One region of the Actinoplanes sp. NPDC049118 genome, then DNA from elsewhere that is predicted to be linked to it. Evidence: riboswitches for the same ligand, from Rfam matches in the RefSeq annotation. Region 1 holds a riboswitch; each other region holds the start of a gene.
What was found. A riboswitch is a leader RNA that binds a small molecule or an ion and turns the genes downstream of it on or off. The one in region 1 is predicted to bind cyclic di-AMP.
Positions count from the first base shown of each region.

Region 2: linked by a shared signal. The riboswitch ahead of AB0B58_RS14235 (hypothetical protein) and the one ahead of AB0B58_RS05825 (NlpC/P60 family protein) in region 1 are both predicted to bind cyclic di-AMP.
Region 3: linked by a shared signal. The riboswitch ahead of AB0B58_RS28070 (NlpC/P60 family protein) and the one ahead of AB0B58_RS05825 (NlpC/P60 family protein) in region 1 are both predicted to bind cyclic di-AMP.

Region 1 is NZ_JBEZDY010000003.1:230,174-235,250, reverse strand. Features, by position in the region: gene rsmH (16S rRNA (cytosine(1402)-N(4))-methyltransferase RsmH) at 1-516, opposite strand, end outside; gene mraZ (division/cell wall cluster transcriptional repressor MraZ) at 773-1,204, opposite strand; gene AB0B58_RS05825 (NlpC/P60 family protein) at 1,658-2,431, opposite strand; cyclic di-AMP (ydaO/yuaA leader) riboswitch at 2,471-2,658, opposite strand; gene AB0B58_RS05820 (MurT ligase domain-containing protein) at 3,110-4,330, shown strand; gene AB0B58_RS05815 (glutamine amidotransferase) at 4,595-5,077, shown strand, end outside.
Region 2 is NZ_JBEZDY010000008.1:96,730-101,806, reverse strand. Features, by position in the region: gene AB0B58_RS14240 (glycoside hydrolase family 65 protein) at 1-1,072, shown strand, start outside; gene AB0B58_RS14235 (hypothetical protein) at 1,138-2,157, opposite strand; cyclic di-AMP (ydaO/yuaA leader) riboswitch at 2,161-2,299, opposite strand; cyclic di-AMP (ydaO/yuaA leader) riboswitch at 2,581-2,730, shown strand; gene AB0B58_RS14230 (hypothetical protein) at 2,734-3,819, shown strand; gene AB0B58_RS14225 (ABC transporter ATP-binding protein) at 3,838-4,623, opposite strand; gene AB0B58_RS14220 (ABC transporter permease) at 4,616-5,077, opposite strand, start outside.
Region 3 is NZ_JBEZDY010000019.1:101,156-106,232, forward strand. Features, by position in the region: gene AB0B58_RS28050 (ANTAR domain-containing protein) at 1-164, opposite strand, end outside; gene AB0B58_RS28055 (DUF6158 family protein) at 786-1,043, opposite strand; gene AB0B58_RS28060 (hypothetical protein) at 1,121-1,546, shown strand; gene AB0B58_RS28065 (DUF3817 domain-containing protein) at 1,564-1,890, shown strand; cyclic di-AMP (ydaO/yuaA leader) riboswitch at 2,101-2,234, shown strand; gene AB0B58_RS28070 (NlpC/P60 family protein) at 2,247-3,206, shown strand; gene AB0B58_RS28075 (sigma-70 family RNA polymerase sigma factor) at 3,277-4,278, opposite strand; gene AB0B58_RS28080 (SDR family NAD(P)-dependent oxidoreductase) at 4,829-5,077, shown strand, end outside.

The sequences.
Region 1 (5,077 bases):
GCGGGGCGCGAACTTCTCCTCGCCGTACACCCGCAGGATGCGGACGAGCTCGCCCGGCTCGTAGCCGTTGACGACCTCTTCCGCGGTGATGCCCCGCGACTGGTCCATCCGCATGTCCAGCGGCGCGTCCCGCGAATAGGCGAAGCCCCGGTCCGGCTCGTCGAGCTGCAGCGAGGAGACGCCGAGATCGAACAGCCCACTGTGGAACGCCGGGCGGCCGAGCCCCGCGAGCACGTCCGGCAGCTCGTCGTAGACCGCGTGCACGAAGTGCACCCGGTCGCCGAAACGGGCCAGCCGGTGCCGGGAGTGCGTGAGCGCCTCGGTGTCCCGGTCGAGTCCGATGAGGACCACGTCCGGGTGCCGCTCCAGCACGGCCTCGGCGTGCCCGCCCAGCCCCAGCGTGAAGTCGACGTGCACCGCGCCCGGCAGGGCCAGGGCGGGGGCGAGCAGCTCGAGGCAGCGCTCGAGCAGCACCGGCACGTGCGTGCCGCGAAGCTCCCCCATGACGACCCCCATAGCCCGCTCTTTCCGCGCTCACCCGGCCCTACCCCAGTGCCGGCCGCCCCCGACCGGGGCGTTCGGCGCCGATGTGCCCGGTCGTCCGTCCGTACCGCCAGATCCCCATCCGCTCGTGCCCGTTGCCTTCGGGCGCGCCCGACCGGACACACGCCTGGCGCCGGGGAAGAGGCGCCAGGAGCGGGAGCGGCTGGAGATCTCGCAGTACGGCGGCGGCGACGTCCGGACCGTGTCGGCGGCCCACAGGTGCCACGCCTCACAGTCCGCCGGGCAGCACCCCCTCCTCGATGTCGGCGAACTCGTCCTCGCTCGCCGAGAGGTACTGCTCCCAGGACTGCTTGTCCCAGATCTCCACCCGGGTGCTCGCGCCGATCACGACCAGCTCGCGGTCGAGCGCCGCATACCCCCGCAGGTGGGCCGGGATGGTGACCCGGCCCTGTTTGTCGGGGATCTCGTCGTGCGCGCTGGCGAAGAACACCCGGCTGTAGGCCCGCGCCGCCTTGTTGGTGACCGGCGCCTCGCGCAACTGGCCCGCGATGCGCTGGAACTCAGGCATCGGGAAGACGTAAAGGCAACGCTCCTGCCCCTTGGTGATCACGACACCTCCCGCCAGCTCGTCGCGGAACTTCGCCGGAAGGATCAGCCGTCCCTTGTCGTCGAGGCGCGGGGTGTGCGTGCCGAGAAACATCGGCCCAACCCCCCTGCCCCGGGCGGTTTCGCGGACCGCCTGTCGTCTGGGCCGGCAACCCCTTCGGAGTCAGCTCCTCAGGCCCTGCCACTGCGCTCCACTCTACTCCACTTCCCTCCACCCGCAACCAGAATGACGCGGCCTGCGAGTCAGATTCGCGGATGAATGCGCACGTCAGAGCCGGTGGAGCCGAAGTGGAGGGGTTCACGGTCCGCGCCATGGTCCACTTTCCGACATGCCGCCCACCCGGGCACGAAAGTCCCCCGAAATCGGGCGTTCGGGAGCGGGACGCCGCCCCCCGGCACCCGGGCGGGGAGCAAAGTGGAGGAGAAAGTGGAGCGCATACGACAGTGGGGCGCGACCCGAACCGGGTCGCGCCCCACTGAACTGTCGTACTGCTCTTACTAGTGCCGCACCGTACTTACTGGTGCCGCACCGCTACGGATGACTCCGTCAGGCGGCGGCGAGGCGCCGGACGACGTAGTTGTTGCTCCAGATCTTGTGCTTGCCCACCCGGGCGCCCGAGTGCGGCGAGTCCCACATGTAGCCGTTGCCCGCGTAGATGCCGGCGTGCGTGCCGTACGAGCCCGACCGGACCACGATGAGGTCGCCGATCCGCTTCTTGCTCTTGCTGATCTTCTTGCCGTGCTTCTGCTGCGAGTTCGCCTTGTGCGGGAGCTTCTTGCCCGTCGTCTTGCGGAAGACGTACTGGGTGTAGCCCGAGCAGTCAAAGCGCTTGGGGCCCGCCGCGGCGAACTTGTACAGCGCGCCCTTGTGCTTCCTGGCCTCGGCGAGGACCTTCGCGCCGCTGCTGCGCACGGTGACCTTGATGCCTGGACTGGTCACCGAGCTGTAGCCGGTGGCTCCGGTGTACTGCGTCCGGAAGTAGCCGGTGATGTGCGGCTCGGCGGCCAGGGTCACCGTCCCCTTGGCGGACAGCTTCCGGGTCACCCAGGTGCGCCACTTGCCGTCGCGCTTGGCCTGCAGGCGTACCGAGCCCTTGGTGACGACCTTGCCGGTCTTGGGGTCGATCACCTTGGCGGTCACCCTGACCGCCTTGCCCCACGCGATGGAGCGGGTCGCGGAGTTGGTGATCTTCGGCTTGATCGCCGATGCGGCGGCCGCCTCGACGACGGGAGCCGCGGCGGACGCTGCCGGGGTGGCGACCAGCTGGCCGGCACAGAGGCAGAGACCCAGGGACAGTGCGATGGTGCCGGTTCCGGCCATGCGGCGGTTCCGGCTCGAACTGCGTTCGTGCACGGTAGAGATATCCCTCCGGCACGCCTGCGAGGTTAGCTGTCGGGTTCGGGCGGGAAGGATGCCCGGTCGCCGCTGGCGACTTCACCCCAAGGTCCCGGCGGTACGCGCCGCCGAAGCGACGTGACCACCGGCGGACCGAATCTGGGTCCCCCGTCCCTGCCCCCGTATGCCTGTGTGGTTGTTGCTACCTCAGTGGTCGTGCCGCCCGGACCGGGGCAGGGCTCGGCGTGGTCCGATGCGATACGAGCGGCGAGCGGACGCTCACCGGCCCAACCTTGCTACCCGATTTCCGCGGGGACCGTGGGGCCCCGAATGGTCACCCAGAGTATTTGGCACACCTGACCCTGTCCGGTTTGTAACCCCGCTGTGACAAATGCCGATACGTGGCGTAGTTGACCACTTACGCTGCGCCGAAAGTAACGGGTGAAACACAACACACAAAAAGCCGCGGGCGGGTGGATCTTGGACCGGGCCAAGATCGGGAGAATGCCGGTCTAAACGCCCCCACCGGCCCAAACGTCGCACCGAGCGGCGGAGCGGAGATCATCCGTTCGGCCGATCCCGGCCCACCGCAGGCCGCGGGCCCCGGGGCCACTCGACGTAGTGTCCGTTTCCGGTACCCTCGTCGCCGTGACGGACGGGAAAATGCCCCTACGGGCCAAGGTCGCGACCTCCGTGTCGCGAACCGCTGCGGCGCTCTCGCGGGCCGCGGGACGCGGTGACGGCTCGGTGATCGGCGGCTGGATCGGTCTCAAGATCGATCCTGACCTGCTCAGGAACCTGGCCGCCGGCCGCGCGATCGCGCTGGTGTCGGGCACCAACGGCAAGACAACCACGACCCGGTTCGCCGCGGCCACGCTCGGCGTGCTCGGCCCGGTCGCCACCAACTCCTTCGGTGCCAACATGCCGACCGGGCACACCTCGGCCCTGGCCAAGGCCGGCGCCACCCCGTTCGCGGTGCTCGAGGTCGACGAGCACTACCTCGCCCGGGTGATCGACGAGACCACCCCGCGTGTGGTCGCCTTGCTCAACCTGTCCCGCGACCAGCTCGACCGGGCGAAGGAGGTGGCGATGATGGCGCAGATGTGGCGCACGGCCCTTGCGGCCCACCCCGACGTGCACGTGGTCGCCAACGCCGACGACCCGATGGTCGTCTGGGCGGCGATCGACACGCAGCACGTCGTGTGGTTCAGCGCCGGGCAGCGGTGGCACGACGACTCCTTCGTCTGTCCCGAGTGCGGCTCGCCCATCGAGCGCGCCGACGGCGACTGGTGGTGCAGCGGCTGCCCGCTGCGCCGCCCGCGGGCCCAGTGGACCGTGGAGGACGACGGCGTCGTCGACCCCAAGGGCGACTGGCACCTGGTCAAGCTGCAGCTGCCGGGACAGGTCAACCTCGGCAACGCGGCCACCGCGCTGGCCGTCGCCGCCGAGTTCGGCGTCCGGCCGATAGAGGCCGCGCCACGGCTCGCCGGCGTGGCCTCCGTGGCCGGCCGCTACGCACAGGTGGAGCGCGACGGGCGCAACATCCGGCTGCTGCTGGCGAAGAACCCGGCCAGCTGGCTGGAGGCCTTCGACATGGCCGAGGTGGCGCCGACACTGCTCTCCATCAACGCCCGCGACCCCGACGGCTTCGACACGTCGTGGCTCTACGACGTCGACTTCTCCCCGCTCCGCGGGCGGCAGGTCCTGATCACCGGCGACCGTGCCTACGACCTCGCCGTACGCCTGGAAGTGAACGATGTGGCCTTCCGGCACGTTCATACCTTCGACGAGGCGGTGCGGGCGAGCCCGCCGGGCCGACTCGAGGTGATCGCGAACTACACCGCGTTCCAGGACATCCGAGCGGAGTTGGACCGTGTCAACTGAGCCTGCCCGCGGCGGAGAACCGAGGAAGAACACATGAGCGAGCTTGCGAGCGAATCATCAACTCAGTACCAAACTCATGTCGTCGCCGGAGCGCCAGCGGAGGTGACGGCATGAGCGAGCTTGCGAGCGAATCATCAACTCAGTACCAAACTCATGTCGTCGCCGGAGCGCTAGCGGAGGTGACGGCATGAGCGAGCTTGCGAGCGAATCATCAACTCAGTACCAAACTCATGTCGTCGCCGGAGCGCCAGCGGAGGTGAAGGCATGAGTGAGAGCACGCTGCGGATCGTGTGGATCTACCCCGACCTGCTGTCGACGTACGGCGACCGGGGCAACATGCTGATCCTGCGCCGCCGGGCCGCCCTGCGCGGCATCCCGGTGGAGACCTACGAGGTCCGCTCCGACCAGGCGCTGCCCACCACCGCCGACATCTACCTGATCGGCGGCGGCGAGGACGGGCCGCAGGCGCTCGCGGCGCAGCGGCTGATAACCGACGGCGGCCTGCACCGGGCAGTGCACCAGGGCGCGGCCGTGCTGGCCGTCTGCGCGGGCTACCAGCTCTTCGGTGGCTCGTTCTACGCGAAGGGCGCCAAATGCGCCGGACTGGACCTGCTCGACCTCACCTCCGACCGCGGCGAGACCCGCGCGGTCGGTGAGGTTCGCGGCGACATCGATCCGCGGCTCGGGCTCCCCCCGCTGACCGGCTTCGAGAACCACGGCGGCCGGACCCGGCTGGGCCCCGGGGTC
Region 2 (5,077 bases), on a different contig from region 1:
CGACATCGCCGACGCCGTGCGCCGCTACGTCTCGGCCACCGGCGACTACGACTTCGAGCGCGAGGTCGGCCTCGAACTGCTGGTGGAGACCGCCCGGCTGTGGCGTTCACTTGGCCACCACGACCGGCACGGCCGCTTCCACATCGACGGCGTCACGGGCCCCGACGAGTACACGGCCGTGGTGGACGACAACATCTACACCAACCTGATGGCGCAGCAGAACATGTTCGCCGCGGCGGACGCGGCCAAGCGGCATCCCGACCTCGCCCGCAGGCTGGGCGTGGACGGCGAGGAGTCGGCGTCGTGGCGGGACGCGGCGGCATCCGTGCACATCCCGTACGACCGGGAGCTCGGGGTGCACCAGCAGTCGGAGGGCTTCACCCGGCTGCAGGAGTGGGACTTCGAGAACACCCCGCCGGAGGCGTACCCGCTGCTGCTGAACTACCCGTACTTCGACCTGTACCGCAAGCAGGTGGTCAAGCAGGCCGACCTGGTCATGGCGATGTACGTGCGCGGCGACGCCTTCACGCCGGAGGAGAAGGCCCGCAACTTCGCCTACTACGACTCGCGTACCGTGCGGGACTCGTCGCTGTCGGCGTGCATCCAGGCCGTCATGGCGGCGGAGGTTGGTCACCTCGAGCTGGCACACGACTACCTGGGCGAGGCCGCCCTGATGGACCTGCACGACCTGCATCAGAACGCCCGCGACGGCGTGCACGTGGCGTCGCTGGCCGGCTCCTGGATCGCACTGGTGGCGGGACTGGGCGGCATGCGGGACTCGGGCGGACAGCTGTCGTTCGCGCCGCGCCTGCCGAGCCGGATCAACGCCCTGGAGTTCTCGCTGCTCTGGCGCGGCCTGCGGCTGCGGGTGGAGGTGACGGCCGACGAGGTCACCTACTCGTTGCGCAACGGCGGCGGCTCGGCCCGGTTGGACCTCCTGCACCACGGCAAGGAGGTCACGATCACCCAGGTGAAGCCGGTCGTGCTCGGCATCCCGCCGGCGCCGCCGACCGACCTGCCGCCGACCCAGCCGGCCGGTCGTGCCCCGGTCCGCCGGGCCACCGGCAGCTGACCGACCCCGGCAACGAGAAAGCCCCCGTCCTCTCGCAGGGCGGGGGCTTTCTCATGGCTGGAGGATCAGAGCATCGACACGTGTACGTGGTCCGTGTGGTCGCTCGGGCCGGAGTACGACTTCCAGCCGGTCGCGGGGAACCAGATCTGCCTGTTCCAGATGACGTACAGGATGCCGAGCCGGTCGGCGTTGCGGACCAGGAACGCCATCAGGTTGTTGCCGTACTCCCGGGTGTCCCGGTTGTGCCAGGGCGCGAAGCCGCTTTTCTGCAGCGACCAGTCGCAGGCCCGGCCCTTCGGATGCTCGAACGGGCCCCCGTTGCGGTGGCAGCCGACGAACCGCTTGAAGTTCGCCTTCTTCACTTCCTTGTACATGTGGAAGGTCCGCGGGGTGACGCAGCCGCCGGTCGTCGGGTCGTTCACGCTGCACGACTCGGCGCCGAAGTCGCCGTCGGAGTTGCGCGGCGCCGCGGCGGCCACGGGCGAGTTGGCGAGCACGAAACCGCCGGTCACCGTGGTGCCGCCGACCTTCGCCAGGGCGTTCTCCGCCGACTCCTTCTGCTTCTTCATCAGGGCGAGGTTGCGCTGCTGGGCCTTGACCTCCTGGTCGAGGCGGGCCTTGGCCGCGCTGACCTGGTCGATGGCCTGGTAGAGCTCGTGCAGCTTGCCGTCGTTGAGGGCGCTGATCTCCTCGAGCGAGACCGCCTTCTTGAGGAAGCCCCGCGGGCCTTTGGCGTTCAGCAGGAAGCCCATGGTGGAGATGCCACCCCTGCGGTACTGCTGTGCCGCGACCGCGCCGACCTCGGGAAGCAGGGCGTCCCGGCGGGACTCGGCGTTCTTGACCTGGAGGGCCAGGCCGAGCTGCGTCTTGGTCGATTTCGCTACCGCCGACTTCGCCGCGACGAAACGCCGACCCGTGGAGTCGAGAACGTCGTTGAGAAGCGGATCGTCGTCGCCGTCATCGGCTGTCGACGACTTCTTGTCGTCGGGGTCGGCGCTGGCCGGAGCGGCGGGCACGAGAAGCATCGTGACCGCGACGAGCGGTGCCAGGGCGAGGACCAGCCACCGGCGGGGTCTTGCCGTCATTCAGAATCCTTCCGCGTGGCCGCCGACCGGGTTAGCTGACGGGTTCGGGACGGAAGCGATCCCTACCACGGTTAAGTGGATTCACCCCACTACTACGTGTGGTTCCCCGGCTCGCCTCGCGGCGATTAGGCGGTGGGCTGCCGGCACCTTGGGGGCGGTGCCTTCCTTGGCAGCAACCGGCGGCCAGCTTACCTGACATCGGGCCGTCTGCCAGTCTCCGCGAGGGCCAGAAAAGCGTTACCCCACAACGACTTTCCGTTACCTTTCGATGGAATGGCACGGGCCGTTAACCCATGGTGAGACATCGGTGTGAGTCGTTGCATTCCTTTCACGCCAGAATTACGCCGAGTGCTCGCATTGTTGCCCAGAGTGCGACACCTGTCGATTCTTAGCATCGATGGGTAGTGTTCGTCACGGTCTCAGAGCAGACCGCCGCCTAATCGCCGCAAGGCGAGCCGGGGAACCAACCGAGTAATGGGGTGAATCGGGTCCGCGCCGTAAGCGTGGACCGGTAGGGATCGCTTCCGTCCCGAACCCGTCAGCTAACCCGGTCGGCGGCCGACGGAAGGAAAGCACGTGAGGCTCAACCCTGTCCGCCGGCGATTAGCGACCGTGCTCGCGGCGCTCGTCGCCACCTCGGGGCTGGCGCTCGTCGCCCCGTCCCCCGCCTCCGCCGCCCCTCGTCCGCTCGCCGCGCCGGGTGATTCCGGCGACGACGGCGAGGGTGGCTCCAAGTCCCTGGTCCAGCAGCTCGAGGCGGCGTCCCGGGGCTTCGTCGAGGCCAAGGAGGCCCTGGTCCGCTCCAAGAAGCGCCAGCAGCAGTTGATCGACAAGCTCAAGGAGATCGACACCGAGCTCGGCCCCAGGCAGGCGGCGCTGGACGACATCGTCCAGCAGTCGTATCGCGTCGGGCGGCTCGGGCCGATGACCGCCCTGCTCACCGCCGACTCCACCGGCAGCATGCTGGACCGCGCGGAGATCCTCGAGACGGTCGCCGTCAAGCAGGACCGCGCGGTGCGTGACCTCAAGGACTCCCGGAGCCGGCAGGAGCGGGCGAAGACCGCGATCGACGCCGAGATCCGCGACCAGCAGCGCCAGCTCGACATCATGGCCAAGCGCAAGGCGCAGGCGGAGGGCGCGCTCAAGGCGGCCAACGCGGCGAACGGCGTCGACGAATCGTCGAGCGGCGCCGAGTCCAGCGGTGGGGGTTCCAGCGGCGGCGGCAGCAGCCTGAAGGCCGCGGCCGCGCCGCGCAACTCCGACGGCTCGCTGCCGAACCAGTCCTGCAGCGTCAACGACCCGACGACGTCCGGCTGCATCACGGGGCGCACCCTGCACGCGATGAAGGAGGCGCAGAAGGACGGCTTCACCCGCTTCGTCTCGTGCTTCCGCGAGCAGAACAGCGGCGAGCACCCACAGGGCAAGGCCTGCGACTTCGCCGCCGACAAGAAAGGCTTCGGCGGCGTCGCGACCGGCAGCAGCAGGACATACGGCGACAGGCTGTCGAACTACTTCATCAACAACGCCGGCGGGCTCGGCGTGCTCTACGTGATCTGGTTCAAGCGGATCTGGCTGCCCAGCAGCGGCTGGAAGGCGTACTCCCGGGGCAACGGCGACCCCTCGAGTGATCACACCAACCACGTGCATCTGTCGATGCGCTAGCCGGCAGGGGTGCGGGGCCTACCGCTTGACGTAGGCCTCGTACTCCTTCAGCACGTCCTCGGTCCGGCCGTCCGCCCGGATCTGCCCCGACTCGAGCCAGATGCTGCGCTCGCAGGTGTCCCGGATCGACTGCTCGCTGTGGCTGACCAGGAAGACCGTGCCGGCCTCGGCGCGCAGGTCGCGGACCCGCTGCTCGCTGCGCCGGCGGAACTTCGCGTCGCCGGTGGCCAGCGCCTCGTCGATCAGCAGCACGTCGTGCTTCTTCGCCGCCGCGATGGAGAACCGCAGCCGCGCCGACATGCCGGACGAGTAGGTGCGCATCGGCAGCGAGCTGAAGTCGCCGCGCTCGTTGATCCCGGAGAACTCGATGATGTCCTTCACCTGGGACTTCACCTGCGCCGGAGACATGCCCATCGCCAGGCAGCCAAGCACGACGTTCCGCTCGCCCGGCAGGTCGTTCATCAGGGCCGCGTTGACGCCGAGCAGCGACGGCTGCCCGGCCGCGTAGATCGCGCCCCGCTCGACCGGGAGCAGCCCGGCGATCGCCCGCAGCAGGGTCGACTTGCCGGAGCCGTTGGTGCCGATCAGGCCGACGGCCTCGCCCTTGTAGGCGACGAAGCTGACGCCCTTGATCGCGTGCACCTCGCGCAGCGTGGCCGGCTTGGCGCCGGTGACGATCCGCTTGAAGCTCGACAGCGGGCTGCCCGTTCCGGGCGTCGCGGACTGGTGTACCCGGTAGACCACGTGTGCGTCGTCGACGATGACCGTCGGTTCGCGCCGGTCGGTGCTGGAGCCGTCAGCCACGGCCGTACCCCTTCTCTCCGCGCCAGAAGTAGACATAACCACCGAGCCCGACCAGGAGCGTCCAGGCGATCGCCTGGGCCCACAGCAGCGGGGCCGACGCCGACAGCGGGACGTCCTCCATCAGCGCGTGCCGCATGAGGTCGATGAAGATCAGCATCGGGTTCGCCTCGACCACGGCCAGCTTCCAGCCGCTCAGGTGGTCGGAGAAGAGCGTGACCGGGTAGAGCACGGCGGAGCCGTAAAGCCAGATCCGCATGATGAACGGCACCAGCTGCTTGAAGTCGGCGACCTTGGAGCCCAGCCGGGCCGTCGCCATCGCGAGGCCGCCGTTGAAGATCGTCTGGAGCAGGAAGATCGGGAGGATCAGCAGCCACTGCCAGGTGATCGGCTCGCCGGAGACCAGCACGATGGCCATGAGCACGACCATCGAGGCCATCATGTTGCGAATCTCGAC
Region 3 (5,077 bases), on a different contig from region 1:
CCGTTCACCGCACGGCCCACCGCGACCGCCCCGATACCGCGGTCGTTCACGGCGCCCGGTTCCGGCGCCACGCCACGGCCCGCCGCGACGACGGTCGCCGTGGCCACCGCCAGCTCGCCGGCCACGCTCTCGGCGGCCGGCAGGGACTTGGTGGGCAGGGGCACGCGACCACGACCCACGGCGCGGGTCTGGCCGACGGTGACGGAATTTCCCGGGGTGCCGGAGGCCGGCGGGACACGGCGCGAGACGAGCCGTCCGGAGCTCCGTTGCGGGGCTGACATTTGCCCGATATTGCCATGCGCATCGGCGAACACGAAAGTCGTGTCCACTACCGGGTGCCTATCGGGGCGACACCGTCCGCTTCCCCGCGCAGCGCACCGGGAACGAATCCGGCACGGCCCCCGGGCCCGCCCCGAACCCGTCCAGCGCCGCGAGGACGGCCGCTGCCTGCGACTCGGCGACGGCTGCGCGTCGTCCCGGCGGCGCGCTGATCGACACGGTCCTGGTCCATGGAGATCGATTACCCGTGCCCCGCCGTCACGAACCCCCGCGGGCAGACAAATGCGCCGCCCCCGGAACCCAGGAGCGGCGCAGATGAAGATGCCGGTGCGCAGGTCGCCTCTCGGCGAAAGGCTCAACGCGGCTCCAGCCGAACGGTATTCCGCGAAGGCTAAGGGTGAGGCCCGGGGACACTGATCGCACCGACATCCAACCCAACCGTCGGCGGGGTACCGGGATTCCGGTAGCGCTTGTGACCCAGACCACACCCGCCGCCCGCGATCCGCTCAGAAGTCCTGGGTGAGCCGGGACGGATCGATCTCGCGGCCGGGATGCCGGGCCAGATACTCGGTCTCGAGCTCGGCCGTGCGCCGCAGATGCGTCGCGAGCGCCGCCTCGGGGGCGTGCCGCAGCGCGTCGAGCCGGGTCCGGTGCAGACTCGCCAGCTCGCGCAGCAGGTCGTCGTCTGCCAGACCCGCGGGAGCGATGCCGGTTTCGAAGACGACGAGCTCGTCGTCCCCGGGGCCGAGCCGGGCGTCGGTCATGACTCCACCTCCTTGTGCCTAACGCAACGGTTGCCCGAGCTCCCTGCCGCCAAACCCACGCCGGTACGCTGAGCGACATGAAAGGGCTGTGGACCCCCGCGTGGATCGCGCGCCACGTCCTCGCCCTGGTGCTCGTGGCCGGATTCCTGGGCCTGGGCTGGTGGCAGTTCAGCCGGGCCACCGGCGGCAACACGCTCAGCTGGGGCTACACCTTCGAGTGGCCGGTGTTCGCCGCGTTCGTCGTCTTCCTGTGGTTCCGCGAGGTCCAGCAGGAGCGCCGCGCGGGACGCGCGCCCGCGCAGGACGCCGAGGAGCCGGAGCAGCCCGCGCAGGGCGAGCCCCCGGTGGCGGTACGCCGCCCGGTCCGGGTGCCCGTGGCCTCCGCGGCACCCGCCGACGACGACCCCGAGCTGGCGGCGTACAACGACTACCTGAGCTGGCTGGCCGCCCACCCGGGTGCCCGGCCCGGCGACTACCCCGGACGCCGCACCAAGACCAGTTGAACCAAAGGACGTGGATCGTGCAGGGAGCCCTCACCCGCTACCGGATCATCGCCTGGATCGTCGGCGTGGTCCTCATCGTGCTCGTCGTGATCGGCATGCCGCTGAAGTACCTCGGGGACGACGACACGGTGGTGGCCGCGGTCGGGCCGTTCCACGGCTTCCTCTACATGCTCTATCTGGTCGCCACGTTCGACCTGAGCCGCCGCGCGGGCTGGCCGCTCGGCCGGATGCTGCTCGTGATGCTGGCCGGCACCGTCCCGTTCTTCTCCTTCTGGGCGGAACGGGTCGTCACGCACAAGTGGGCCGTCGAGGTCCCGGACGCCCCGCCGGCTATGGCAGAGTAGGCGAAAGTAACGCTTCGAATCGGCCTTGTCGCCGCCCGCTATCGGGATCATTCCGATATTAGTGATTATTGGCGCAAGTCACTCTTCCGGCTCTTGTGTTAATGCCGAGCGCCGATAAGTTAATGCGGTTGGTCCGGTCCGCAGCCACACCCCTCGGTGGCGCCGGCCAGCGCCGTCGAATCCTCGCCGGCGGAATGGGACGGCCCCGATCCCCCAGGGTCACCCTTCCGCCACGACGAACCGGGGAACCACCGAGCAGCATCGGGGTGAATCCGCGCCAGCGGTAGGGCCTTCTTCCCGCCCGAATCCGTCAGCTAACCCGGTAGGCGGCCAAGCGGAAGAAAGGCCACGTACCGTTGCCACACGCCCGAACCAGGCTCCGCGCGCTGGCGGTCGCCGTCCTGGCGATCGCGATCTCCGGAACCTCGGCGACCGCCGCGCACGCGGAACCGTCGAAGAGTGAGCTCACCAAGAAGATCGACAAGGCGTCCGACCAGCTCGAGGACGTCGTCGAGTCGTACAACAAGATGAAGATCAGCCTGAAGAAGACGAAGGCTGACGAAAAGGAACTCATCGCGTCGCTCGGTCCCGCCAAGGAGGCCCTCGTGGCCGCCGGCGCGCAGATGAACACCATCGCCGCGTCGGCATACAAGTCCGGCAACGTCGGCACCATGAACGTCATGCTCGAAGGAGCGGACAACCTCATGGACCGGATGAGCATCCTCGAGCAGATCTCCCGCAGCCGCAGCCGGGACATCGCCAAGTACACCGCGACGACGCAGAACTTCGCCGAGCGTCAGGCCGCCCTCAAGGCGACACAGGACAAGCAGGCCGCCGAGGTCAAGGAGCTGTCCGACCGCAAGAAGAAGATCGAGGGCGACCTCAAGGAGCTGTACGCGATGCGTACGGCCGCGTACGGCTCGGCGACCGAGACCGGCAGCAGGTACACCGGCCCCATCCCGAAGATCTCGGGCTCGGCGGGCAAGGCGGTGACGTTCGCCTACAACGCCATCGGCGTCATGTACGACTATGGCGCCGACGGCCCGAACGGCTACGACTGCTCCGGCCTGACCTCCGCCGCCTGGCGGGCGGCCGGCAAGTCGCTGCCGCACAACGCCGCCGCGCAGTACAGCGCGACAAGCCGGATCAGCCGTTCCCAGCTCCAGCCGGGCGACCTGGTCTTCTATCGCAGCAACGGTCACGTCGGCATCTATGTCGGCGGCGGCCAGATCATCGACGCCTCCCGCGCGGGTCAGCCCGTGAAGAAGCGGTCGATCGACATCATGACGCCGAACGGCTACGGCCGGATCGGCTGAGTCAGGCACAAGCAGAAGGCCGGCGCCCCGTGGGGGCGCCGGCCTTCTTGTGATCGTGGGCGGTTCTGGGTTACGCGGCCTGCAGGCCCTCGGCCCGGGCCAGCTCGCGCAGCCGGCCGAGCGCCTGGATCTCGAGCTGGCGGATCCGCTCGCGGGAGAGCGAGAAGCGCGACGCCACCTCGGTCAGCGAGTGCTCGCGACCGTCCTCGAGGCCGTACCGGGCGCGCATGATGCCCGCCGACCGGTCGTCGAGGTGGTTCAGCAGGCCCTCGATGCGCTGACGCTCCAGCGCGGTCAGGACGATCTCCTCCGGCGACGGGGCGTCACTGTCGGCGACGAGGTCGCCGAGGTTCGTGTCGCCGTCGTCGCCCACCGGGGTGTCCAGCGACACGGTGTCCTGGGCCCAGCGGGTCAGTTCGGTGACGCGCTCCACCGTCACGCCCAGCGCCGCGGCGACCTGCGCGGGCTCCGGGTCGGCGCCGAGCTCGCGGACGAGCTGGCGGGTGACGTTGCGCATCCGGTTGACGTCCTCGACCAGGTGCACGGGCAGGCGCACGGTGCGCTCCTGCTGTGCGATCGCCCGGCTGATCGCCTGGCGGACCCACCACGTGGCGTAGGTCGAGAACTTGTAGCCGCGCTCGTAGTCGAACTTCTCGACGGCGCGCACGAGGCCCGTGTTGCCCTCCTGGATGAGGTCGAGCATCGGCATGCCCGAACGCACGTAGCGACGCGCGATCGACACGACGAGTCGCAGGTTCGCGCGGATGAAGAGGTCCTTCGCCCGCTTGCCCTCGGTGGCCAGTCGCTCCAGTTCCTCCCGGCTCACGCCGCGACGGACCTCGCCGGTGTCGAGCAGGTGCTCGGCGTAGAGCCCGGCCTCGATTGCCTTGGAGAGGTCGACCTCCCTGGCAGCATCCAACAGCGGCGTCCGGGAGATCTCGTGCAGGTAGACTCCGACGAGGTCGCGCTCCTCGGCGACCTGGTCGGTCCGCATCACGGTGTTTTTCTCCACGTTGCCCACGGTCCCCTCATTGCCTTCACTAACCCTGTTACGGGCAATACCTGCGTCCATCAGCCGTCCCCGTAACTTCCGCAGCTCGTGCATTGCGGTGCTGACACCTACATGAACAGAAGTCGGCGTGCACTGATTCCGGCTGGTGGTTCGAAAGTGTCACGAATGTCTGAGTGTCACCTGAGAGCCGCATGCATACTTACTGAGGAAGGCCCTCTCAGAGGCATTCGGAGCCGCACCCGGCGTGGATGCGTCGATATACGCATACCCTTGCGCCTACCTCATGACACCATCGGCCCCTCATTCGTCACAGCGACGGGCATCACGCGTCTCCCTGCGATGCTCGTCACTACCCAGTACGGCCGGGTAGCCAAATGGGTTCATCTCCAGCATCGACAGGTTGTCGCCGGGCCTGAAGCAAATGCACACGGCAAAAGATCCCGCCGCTGCTCGGACCGGGACCAACTGCCACGATGCGGCACGACAGGCTGCAGTTCACTAGCCCGCACGGGTGACCCACGCATGGATGACGGCCGTTCGGACGGGCCCGTTGCACCCTTCGGCCGATCCTCGCGACAGTGAGGGAAAACACACCGCTAACGTGCTCCCCATGGAGCGCAGCGTGCTGGTTACGGGTGGGACGGGTGGGCTCGGCGAGGCGGTCGTCGAGATACTGCGGGATCAGAACTGGCGGGTCGTCGCTCCCGTGCGTGCGGGCGCGGCCGGCCGGCTGCCGAAGGGTGCGGTCGGGGTCGAGGCCGACCTGAGCGAGCCCGCGGACGTGCGGGCGGCCGTGGCCGTCGCGGCGGGTGACCCGGACGCGCCGCTGCGCGCCGTGGTCAACCTGGTCGGCGGGTAC